2 regions of the Caproiciproducens puteiluti genome follow, and region 1 is predicted to be linked to the other one. Evidence: a T-box and tRNA genes for the amino acid it is inferred to sense, from the RefSeq annotation. Region 1 holds a T-box; the other holds one or more tRNA genes.
The links. A T-box is a leader RNA that pairs with one kind of tRNA and senses whether it is charged. The one in region 1 lies ahead of tyrS (tyrosine--tRNA ligase), so its partner is inferred to be a tRNA-Tyr.

Region 1 (5,648 bases):
AAAAGCGAGATTATTTTGTCCGTGGACGGGGACACTTTTATTCAGATTGCCGATAATCAGAAAATTAATTTTTGCCGTTCAGAACGTATGGTGAGAATTATTAAATTAAAAGACGATAATTTTTATGAGGTAGTGAACGAAAAATTAGCCGAGAGGAGAAATTGAATTGAAAACACGACGACACGCAAAAATCCTTGAATTGATTAACGAATACGCGATTGATACCCAGGAAGAACTGCTGCGCCGCCTGCGCGAAGACGGTTTTGAAGTAACCCAGGCCACCGTTTCCCGCGACATTAAAGAGCTCAGGCTGATCAAGACTTTGTCCCACGACGGAAAGTACAGATACTCCACCGGCAGAAGCAACACGGCCGATTACTCCTCTAAATTTTATTCCCTCCTCTCCGATTCCGCTGTGCAGATTGACTACGCGTGCAATCTGGTGGTAATCAAATGCCACGCGGGCATGGCGCAGGCTGTTTGCGCGGCAATGGACACCATGCACTGGCAGGGCGCCGTCGGCACTCTGGCCGGGGACGATACCATTTTTATTGCGATGAGGGACGAAGACCATGCACAGCAGCTGGTTGCTGAACTTAAAAAAATGGTTGGGTGATTGCAATGCTTTCTCAGCTTTACATCGAAAATATTGCTGTGATTGAAAAGACCGGGATTGATTTTCACCCCGGCCTGAACGTTCTGACCGGGGAAACCGGAGCCGGAAAATCCATTGTTATTGATTCCATCAACGCGATTTTGGGGGAAAGAACCTCGCGCGAGCTTGTACGGACCGGGGCGCGTTCCGCTTTTGTCACCGCCGTTTTTTCCGACCTGGGGGAACAGGCCGTCCATAAGCTGGCGGAATTCGGCTATGCGCCGGAAGAAGACGGTTCCGTCATGATTCAGCGTGAAATCCATACCGACGGCAAAGCCGTGTGCCGCATCAACGGCCGTCCGGCAACCGTATCCGTTTTGAAAGAGATCGGGGTCATGCTGATCAGTATTCACGGCCAGCACGAGAGCTATGACCTGCTGTCGCCCGATTTACATATCCGGTATATCGACCGCATGGGCGTGCCCGAGGCACTGCTCTCGGAGTATCGCGCCGCTTTCAGCAATATGCAGCGTATGAAAAGCACCCTGGACGCTTTTGATATGGACGAGGCACAGAAAGCAAGACAGATTGATCTGCTGACCTATCAGATCAATGAACTGGAGGCAGCCGGACTGCGGGCCGGCGAGCAGGAAGAACTGAATAAAATCCGCACCCGCTATTTAAACAGCGAAAAGATCGCCTCGGCGATTCATACGGCGCAATCGGCCTTGAACGGGGAAGAAAGCTTTGACGGCGCTTTATCCGCCGTCGCTTCCGCTTCGGACGCTCTGTCCGAAACGGAAAAATACCTTCCGGAAATCCATGAGCTTTCCGAAAGAATCAAAAATATCCGCTACGATCTGGAGGACTGCGGCGAGGAACTGCGCGGTTTCTCTTCGGAGCTGGAATATGATCCCGCGGACCTTGAAAGGATAGAGGACCGGCTGGACGTCCTTTATCGCCTTGGTCTGAAATACGGCGGCTCCGTGGAAAATATGATCGATTTTCTCGAAAAATCGCAGGCCCAGCTGGAGGACATCCAGCTTTCGGATGAAAAAATTCTGCAGATGACAAAGGAATATCAAAAGGCAAAGGCGGAGGCGGAAAGACTTGCGAAAAAGATTTCCGCCTGCCGCAAAGAGGCGGCACGGGCCTTTACGAAACGGGTGAAGGAAGAGCTCCGTTTTCTCGATATGCCGAGCATCGATTTTCAGGTACAGCAGGAGGAATGCCCGCTGAATCCGCTCGGCTGCGACAAGCTTCAGTTCCTGATTTCGGTGAACGCGGGCGAGCCGGCCAAGCCGATTGCAAAAATCGCCTCCGGCGGCGAGCTTTCCCGCATTATGCTTTCTATCAAAACGGTGCTTGCCGGGAAAGACGATATTGACACGCTGATTTTCGACGAGGTCGACACCGGTATCAGCGGAAGCGCTGCGCAGAAGGTTGGCTTGAAGCTGCATGAGGTCGCGGGCCACCGTCAGGTGATCTGTGTAACGCATCTGGCGCAGATAGCCGCTTTGGCCGACACGCAGTTCCTAATCAAAAAGCAGGTCCGAGAGAACAAAACCTTCACCGACGTGGCCGAGCTGGATTACGAGGGAAGGAAGCAGGAACTGGCAAGAATTATAGGCGGAGCACAGATCACGCCGCTGCTGCTGGAAAATGCGGCGGAAATGCTCAGGCTTGCCAAAAAGCACGGATCGTCTTGACAATGCGGAGGGAATTAGGTATAATGCAGTATAATGACATTGATGGGAAGAAGTAAGTCAAAAAGCCGGCAAAGAGAGCCTGCGGCTGGTGTAAGCAGGCGCGTGATTTGGCTGAAGTACATCCCGGAGTCGCCAGATTGAACGGTTCCTATTAGATTTGGCCGTGAAAGCGCACGTTACAGCGCGTGGGTATTTTTTGTACCCGTAAGGCCGTATCCGCGAGGTTACGGTGAACTGAGGTGGTACCGCGGTTATTTCCGCCCTCTGCAAATTAGCAGGGGGCGTTTTTTATCCCCCTGAAATGGAGGATTTTTTATGGGAGTTTTCGAAGAACTCAAAGCAAGGGGCTTGATTGCCCAGATGACGGATGAGGAGAAGATTCAGGATCTTCTCAACAATCACAAAACCACATTCTATATCGGGTTTGATCCGACAGCCGACAGCCTGCACGTAGGCCACTTTGTACAGATTATGGTCATGGCGCACATGCAGAGAGCCGGCCATACGCCGATTGCGCTGTTCGGCGGCGGAACGGGCATGGTCGGCGATCCTTCCGGAAAATCCGATATGCGCAAAATGCTGACCAAAGAGGAAATCGACCACAATATTGCCTGCTTCCAAAAGCAGATGTCCCGTCTGGTTGATTTTTCGGAAGGCAAGGCGATTATGGCCAACAACGGTGACTGGCTTCTGAATCTGAATTATATTGAGTTTTTGCGCGATGTCGGCGTGCATTTTTCCGTCAACCGTATGCTTGCCGCGGAATGCTATAAGCAGCGTTTGGAAAAGGGACTTTCTTTCTTTGAGCTGAACTATATGATTATGCAGAGCTATGACTTTCTGGAACTGAACCACCGCTATAACTGTCAGCTGGAGCTTGGCGGCGACGACCAGTGGAGCAATATTATCGGCGGCGTCGAGTTGCTTCGCCGCAAAGAGGGCAAGGAAGCCTACGGCATGACGTTTACCCTGCTGACCACCAGCGAGGGCAAAAAGATGGGCAAAACCGAAAAGGGTGCTGTTTGGCTGGACCCCGAAAAGACCACGCCGTTCGACTTCTACCAGTACTGGCGCAATATCGGCGACGCCGACGTTATCAAATGCCTGAAAATCCTTACGTTTCTTCCGCTGTCGGAGATCAATGAACTTGCGAAGCTGGAAGGCGGGGAACTCAACAAGGCCAAGGAAATTCTTGCGTTTGAGGTCACTAAGCTGATTCACGGCGAGCAGGAAGCGCTAAAGGCGCAGGAAGGCGCGCGCGCGCTGTTCTGCAGCGGCGAGAACACGGACAACATGCCCTCCACGGACATTACCGCGGCCGATTTTGCCGATGGGGAAATCGGCGTGCTTGATCTTCTGGTCCTGACAAAGCTGGCGCCTTCCAAAGGAGAGGGAAGACGTCTGATCGATCAGGGCGGTATTTCAGTCGATAACGAGAAGATACTTTCCAGCGCGGAGAAACTTTCCCTGAACCATTTCGAGAAAAAATATGTGGTGATTAAAAAGGGAAAAAAGGTGTTTCACAAAGTCAATCTGGTTGATTAACGCAAAAATTCGCTCAGCCCGCCGCCGAAATTTCGGCGGCGGGCTGTTTTGATTGATTTTCGTCCGGCAATTCCTTATAATAGGTACATTGACAAATGTTGGAGGATTCATCCAGATGAAAAAAAACGGCTCTTTTCTGTTGGCACCTGCTTCGGTGATGGTGATTATGCTTTCGGTGTTTTTTGTAAGCAGGATGTTTCCTTTTGGATATAACACTCTTTCGTGGTGCGACATGAACCAGCAGGTCATCCCTTTTCTGATGGACTTTAAAGATATCCTGTCCGGAAAAGCAAACATGTTTCTGAATATGCAGAATGCCGGGGGCATGAGCTTCTGGGGCGTATTCCTGTTTTTCATCAGCAGTCCGTTCAGCTTTCTGGTTGCCTTTGTCGATAAGGCGGATCTCTATCTTTTCATGAATATTCTGGTCCTGCTGAAAATGATGGTATGCGCGTTTACGGCAAGCGTCTTTTTTCGCTTTCAATTCAAAAAGCTCGGTGTGCTGCAAAACACCGCGATCTCCGTGATGTATGCCTTCTGCGGCTACACCATGTTTTACTACCAGAACCACGTATGGCTGGACGTCATGTATCTTTTTCCGATTCTTCTGATCGGCCTGATAAAGCTGGCCGACGAAGGAAAAATCCTGTGGTATGTCCTGTCTTTTTCAGCGATACTGACAGTAAATTTCTATCTGAGCTATATGGTATCCATTTTTCTGGTACTGGCATCCGGAGTCTATGTTTGCTTCTTCGCGAAAAAGGGGACACGCCGGAAAAATATTTTGCTTCTGGGAGTTTCCACCCTGATTACCGCTTTGATTACCGCCGTGGTCTGGCTGCCTTCCCTGATGCAGTATATGGTTTCCGCCAGAACCAGCGACCTGTTTACGAGCTTAAAAGTGGGCGGACTGATTTCCAGGCTGGACACGACGTTTACCGTGATTCTGTGCTCGGGCGCGATCTTTGCCGCGCTGATTGTCTATTTGTTTTTTGCGAAAAGTCTTCCGCCGAGTACAAACCTTGTATTTTTCCTGTTTGTTCTGACTGTGATACCGGTTTTCATAGAACCGATCAATAAGATGTGGCAGACCGGAAATTATCAGGCTTTTCCGGTCCGCTACGGATATATTACTGTCTTTTTCGGCCTGATTCTGCTTGCCGCCGTATTATCGGAAATCAATCAGGAAAATCGCCTTGTGTCAAGCAGTTCGATTGCCGTATTCGGCGGGATGCTGGCGGTAAGCGCCGCATTCCTTGCGGAATGCCTGATTTTTTATAAGGAATATGATGTCGTCAGGATTTACACGGAAACCCTGTGGGGAAACAGCGCGAGCTTCCGGCTTCTGCTCCTGTTTTCTCTGGTCGCGGGGCTCGCGTATCTCGTCCTTCTGCTGCTCTACCAGTTCAGGCTGCTGGGTAAAACCGCATTCTCCGTCCTGCTGTGCGTCATGGTTGTACTGGAGTGTGTATTTAATTCCGGGGTTTACGTGGCCTCCGCCGCCAACAACGGAAAAACCGAGGCAGCCGTCATCGATCTGAGTGACCGGATCGAAGATGACTCTCTTTACCGCGTGAAATCCGAAGAGAAATACTTCGACGTAAACCTGATGGGCAGCCTGGGGTATCATACGCTGAGCCATTATACGTCGCTGACGGGCGAAAGCTTTATGTATACCATGAAGAAGCTTGGCTATTCGTCCTACTGGATGGAAGTCAATTCGAACGGCGGCACCAAACTGACCGACGCCATAATGGGGAACCGGTACACGATTCTTCGCAGGGGAACTTCCTTCAGCA
Region 2 (5,648 bases), 1.5 Mb from region 1:
GCCGATTACTGTTACGCCAAGAATTGTGGCAGCCTTTGAAATAATTCCCGAGTATTCCCGTAGCGTATCCACCGCTTTCAGACCGAGATTGTAGCCTGCATGGGTCCACGCAAGACGGAGAATAAAGATGGTCAGGTAAACCGCGAAAAACAGCAGCGGGCCGACGATGCTTCCGCTCATTGCCATGGAAGCGGTAATACCGGCGATGATGGGCAGAAGGGTGAACCAGAAGATCGCGTCGCCGATACCGGCAAGCGGTGCGAACAGAGCGACCTTCAAGCCTTTGATGGTGCCTCTGTTTTCCTTCGCTTCTTCCAGGGAGATCAACAGGCCCATCAGGAAGCCGACAAGGTTCGGATGTGTGTTGATGAACTCAAGGTTATCCGTCATTGCTTCGGACAGGCCCTGCTTGTCGTTCTTGTAGATTTTCTTCAGACATTCCATCTGCGCCAGCAAAAAGCCGCCGCTCTGCATTCTTTCATAGTTGAAGCTGGCCTGCAGCAGGGAAGAGCGCCAGCCGAGTCTGGTGATGTCTTTTCTGGTCAATACTTTCTCAGGAGCCGTGTTCTTCTCAGATTCCTTCATTGCCGTCATCTCCTTCTCCTTCAGATGCAACACCGGTTGCAACCGCGGTTTTTCTGTTGTTTCTTTCATTGTTAAACACAATCAGCGCCATGGCCATGCCGACGACGGCGACCGGCAGCAGATTGGAAAAAGGAATAAAGCTTGCGATGACAAAGCCTAAAATAAGGTATGGAACGAATTCGCCCTTCAGCATGACCTTCAGAAGCATGCCAAAGCCGACTGCCGGAAGGATGCCGCCAGCGATCTCAAAGCCGTGGGTCAGCCATTCGGGCATCGCCTTTACCAGAGCCTGCATCGCGTCCTGTGCGACATAGGCGCAGAGGAAGACGACAATGCCGTAGGTAACGGCTACGATTCCCGTTGTGAGAATGTTCAGGCGGGCAAGGCTCTTGCCGTCCGCTTCTTCCGCGTATTTGTCGGCTCTTTTCATAAACAGAGAGAAGCTGGAGTAGTAGAACAGAATGATATACTGCATCAGGAAGCTGAACGGAAGGGCAAGGCCGATTGCCGTTGCAGGATCCTTTCCCGTGGTGTAGGCGATGACCGTGGTCATAACGCCGGCCAGAACAGGGTTCGGCGGCTGTGTGCCGCCGGCGGGCGTAAGACCCGCGAAGGCCAGCTCCGTCAGTCCGCCCGCCATAAGGCCCAGCGGAACGTTGCCTAAAATGATACCCGTCAGAGTACAGACGATGATTGGCCGGAAAATAAACAAAGCCTCAAGCCAGAAGTCAACGCCGACTATAATTGCCATAATAGCGAGCGCAATGCCTTGAGCTAAAGTAATTGCCATTAGTTTTTCCCCCTTTATTTTTGTTCCAGAAGTTTCGCCATACGGTAAAAGCTGCCGATAATGCCGGTGATGTTCCCCCCTTCCTCTCCAATGGATTATTTCTTGGGTATGTGCTCTTTGATGTCCCCCGGGACATCCTGAATATAGAGATCTACATTCATCGCCTGAATCGCCTGCAAATCCTCCATGTCCTTGTCATTGACATAGACTTTTTTGCTCAGCTGACGCTTGCCGCTGGTAAAATGCATGTTTCCCACGTTGACTTCCTTAATAGGCACGCCGCCTTCCAGCAGAGTACGCACAGCCGCCGGAGTCCTGCAGATAATGAAGATTTTCTGGCTTGGAGCTGCTTTGCCGATGATGTCGATGGTCTTTTGCAAAGTGAAGAAACGGATTCCTGCACTGGAAGATTCAGCAGTCATTGCCATAAGCTGCTGCTGTATTTCATCGTGAGCCACGTCGTCATCCGCGACTAAAAGCAGATTTGCACCCAGCGTCGCCGTCCAGGTGACCCCCACTTGGCCGTGGACCAGGCGGTTGTCGATTCTCGTCAAGAGTATGTTTGGATTTCCCACTTAAAATCACCCCTCGTTCAATTGTTTCAGATTTGTTAGATAAGTTTTAACATATCATGAACAGAAATACAATAATTATGACTTTTTTTCAACCAGTTCAAAAACAGGTTCCGAATTTCGATCGATACCACTAGTACAATAGGTTTTTTTATGATAGAATAATAGCATGGTTTTTGTTTAAATTGACGATAGTTTATTTGCTGTCGAAAAGACGGGAAAGGAGTATATGCAATGCCGAATCTGCCATTGTATCAGGAACTGCACGACCATATCCTGCAGTACATCAACAGCCACGAATACCCCGAAAACGGCCTGCTTCCATCGGAGCGCGACATGTGCCAGATGTATAAAGTCAGCCGGTCGACCGTAAGGCAGGCGCTGGCTTTACTGGAAGAGGAGCAAATGGTCTATACCATCCATGGCATCGGTACTTTTGTAAAGCCGAAGGTATTTGAGCAAAACCTCTCCCAGTTTTATACCTTTACCGATGACCTGAAAAACAAGAATATCTCCTTTCACAGCCATGTTTTAAGCTATGAAACGATCACCCTCAGCCGAAGCCTTGCCCTGAAGCTCAGGGCGGAGAGAAGGGAAGCTTACCACAGGCTGGTGCGGCTTTGCTCGGCCCGCGACTATCCGCTGGTCATTGAAACCACCTATCTGCCGAAAAACCGGTTCGTGCACATCGACGTGGATGCGGTGGAAAGCCGGTCGCTTTATGATTACCTCAGCGCCAAGTATGGGCTGAAGGTGGACCGGGCGACCGAAACCTTTATTCCCATTCTTCCGGACTCCGAACAGTGCGAGCTGCTGAAGATATCCCCCAGAATCCCCTGTATCCTGCTGGAGCGCTTCAGCTACGAGGGAGACGGTCTGGTGGAATATACTTCCTCCGTGGTGCGGGGGGACAAATACGTTTTTAAAATTGAACTGAATAACCGGAAGTGACTTTCGTTTTTCGGCGGTCGCGGCCGGCTTTGCTGCGCGTGAAGCCGGCGGACAGGCGGAAATTTAAATGGAAAGTCATCCGGTTATAGTCTGCCAGAAAACTGCTAATTTTATAAATTCACTTGACAATGACCCTCATATTACATATAATAATAGGGCTGCCCGATGACGCGGGCGCAGGTTGACTGCCATTGATAGTGAAAGCTTTTAGCCGCACGGTGCAGGGAATTTCACCGTGCATATCGTCAGCGACGAGGTGTAACTCAGCTTGGTAGAGTGCTTGGTTTGGGACCAAGATGCCGCAGGTTCGAACCCTGTCACCTCGACCAAAAAATGGGACCCAGCTCGTGGAGTTGGGCGCCATTTTTTCGTCGTAAGTGGTTCATTGGCGGAATCTGGCGATACAGCCGGGAGAGACAGAAATTTCATCGAATTGCTTGACAAATAAACCGTAAAATGATATATTAATCGAGTGCTGAAAATGCTGGCGTAGCTCAGTTGGTAGAGCAGCTGATTTGTAATCAGCAGGTCGGGGGTTCAAGTCCGTCTGCCAGCTCCATTTGCAAATAAGTGCAAACTTATCAATAGAATATGGGAGAGTTCCCGAGTGGCCAAAGGGGGCAGACTGTAAATCTGTTGCTTTATAGCTTCGATGGTCCGAATCCATCCTCTCCCACCAAAAAACAGGCAAGCCTTTAAGGCTTGCCTGTTTTTTACTGTCTGGAGCTGTAAAGCCCGCTTTTATCTGCGGGACGCTTTCGATTGTCGATTGATGATAGAAACAGGCCGGTGTCGCGACCCAAGCTTTGGTCTGCAAAGAAGGGACCGCCGCAAAACAAAAGTTTTGGACTGTGCCTCGTTGAACAGAGAAAGAAATAAAAACCCTGTCGTAGAATAACACGGCTTTAGCGGCCTTACTTCGGATTTCAAACGGAGTGAGGCCGTTTTTTATGTTGAGGCGCTCATATTTATTGAGGGAGACTCTTTTTGTCAAACATCCATGTTTTGCCGGAATCATCCGTAACATAACGAATCTGCGTTTGCGCTCCGGTATCATTGTCCGTCATGGCAACGGGCAAAACGCCGGACGCGCCGTGAAAAACAGGGGACAGAGCCGTAGGATAGGAATTGACGTTTTTCAGCTCCGGCGGCAGCCCGACGGCGCATTTCACCCAGGTTTTCCCCTTGTCCTGCGTTCGGTACACGACCGGGTCCGCATCGCTGTCATAGCGGAAGGACAGAAAGCCCGTCGTTGGACTTGCAAAGCCCGCTCCGGTCACAACATGCGGGTAAGCTTCGCTTGTATTGCCGATTTCAGACCAGCTTTTTCCTCCGTCCGCCGTCAGAAAAACGCGGTTTTTCTGGGATCCCGACGCGACATCTCCAGTAGTGACCAGCCATCCGTCTTTTTTTGAAAGAAATCCGAGAAATTTGGTTCCGGCATGATCCGCCCCGGCTTCCGCCACCCGGGAGCTGCTCCAGGTCTTTCCCTTGTCGTCGCTGACAAGGACCTTTACACTGCTGTCCGCTTCGGTTCCACCATACGCAACGGCGGTCACTTCGTCGGATATGTAGACCGCCTTATCGCTGAAGTAGGAAGCCGAATCGCCCGTGCCGGATTCAAGCGGTACGGTGCAGGTCACCCCCTTACCGTCCCTAATGACGAATTTTCCGTCTTTCAGCATATAGGAGCTGTTTGCATGCAAAAGGGCAATGTTGTCGATTGTCTGCTGCGTGTTTTGACCTCCCGCCCTGTAGGTAAGAAATACCCCCGCAATGCCGATGATGATAAACACAGTGACAAGGCCGCTAAGACCCTGCGGCTTTTTAACCATGCCCATTAAATTTTCCTTCCTTCTTATTTTGGATATTCGCGTCCGCTGATATCAAATTGTGAATGGGCTGCCAATGCGTGGCTTTTATGAAGATGCGTGCATTTTCCGGTATTCCGTCGGGGAACAGTTCATGTATTTTCTGAAATTTTCCGAATAGTAGCTCGCGCCGGAGAAGCCGACCTTTTCGGAGATTTCGGTGACGTTATACTCCCCGCTCAAAAGGAGCGGAATGCTTTTTTCAATCCGGTATTTCAAAAGGTATTCAAAAGGGGTCTGGCGCATGGTCTTTTTGAAAAAACGGCAGTATCCGCTTTTGCTGATGTTGCAGGAGGCGGCCAGCCCTTCCAGCGTAAGCCTTTCAGAGTAATGGCTGTGAATATAGTTTAACGCCTGCTTTAAATAAAGGATATCTTTGGAACCGGCGCTGTCCTTTTCAGCAAGCACGCCCTGCAGCTCCCGGAAAAGCAGAGTCCACAGTTCGCACAGCCTGCCCTTGATCTGCAGTTCCCGGCAAAGGCCGTTTTCCGTGTACGCCCGGTTGATTTCCCTGATAAGCTGCATCATCCGCCTCTGCGGGGGAACCTCCTGACTCAGGTAGAGGGAAGGGCAGTTCTGCGACTGGATGACCGGCAGCACATAGGCGTTTTCAATCGTGCTGTTTTCATGCCCGAAGACCAGCACGGGGTTAAATGTAATGACCAGATACGAGCAGTCCTGCCCTTCGTACGATTTTGCGGTGTGCAGGACGTTTGCGTTGACAAACATCCCGCAGCCCTCCGTAAGAATGTAGACGGTATCGTTTGCCTGATATTCCATCGCCCCTTCCAGAACAACGGTAAATTCCAGATCGGGGTGCCAGTGGACCTCAAAGCTCGCGTGCTCATATTCGGAGAGAATCTCGTGGCTGAGGAAAAA

Region 2: it encodes a tRNA-Tyr, which carries the amino acid that the T-box ahead of tyrS (tyrosine--tRNA ligase) is inferred to sense. The anticodon was not compared.

What each region holds. Positions count from the first base shown of each region.
Region 1 covers NZ_CP194790.1:2,050,958-2,056,605, reverse strand. Annotated here, with positions in the region: gene ACRQU7_RS10010 (NAD(+)/NADH kinase) at 1-165, shown strand, start outside; gene ACRQU7_RS10005 (arginine repressor) at 167-616, shown strand; gene recN (DNA repair protein RecN) at 622-2,304, shown strand; T-box leader at 2,335-2,572, shown strand; gene tyrS (tyrosine--tRNA ligase) at 2,620-3,849, shown strand; gene ACRQU7_RS09990 (YfhO family protein) at 3,965-5,648, shown strand, end outside.
Region 2 covers NZ_CP194790.1:550,488-556,135, forward strand. Annotated here, with positions in the region: gene agaD (PTS galactosamine transporter subunit IID) at 1-585, opposite strand, end outside; gene agaC (PTS galactosamine transporter subunit IIC) at 572-1,375, opposite strand; gene agaB (PTS galactosamine transporter subunit IIB) at 1,471-1,950, opposite strand; gene ACRQU7_RS02720 (GntR family transcriptional regulator) at 2,182-2,898, shown strand; tRNA gene ACRQU7_RS02725 (tRNA-Pro) at 3,151-3,227, shown strand; tRNA gene ACRQU7_RS02730 (tRNA-Thr) at 3,382-3,457, shown strand; tRNA gene ACRQU7_RS02735 (tRNA-Tyr) at 3,492-3,577, shown strand; gene ACRQU7_RS02740 (WD40/YVTN/BNR-like repeat-containing protein) at 3,867-4,739, opposite strand; gene ACRQU7_RS02745 (helix-turn-helix domain-containing protein) at 4,818-5,648, opposite strand, start outside.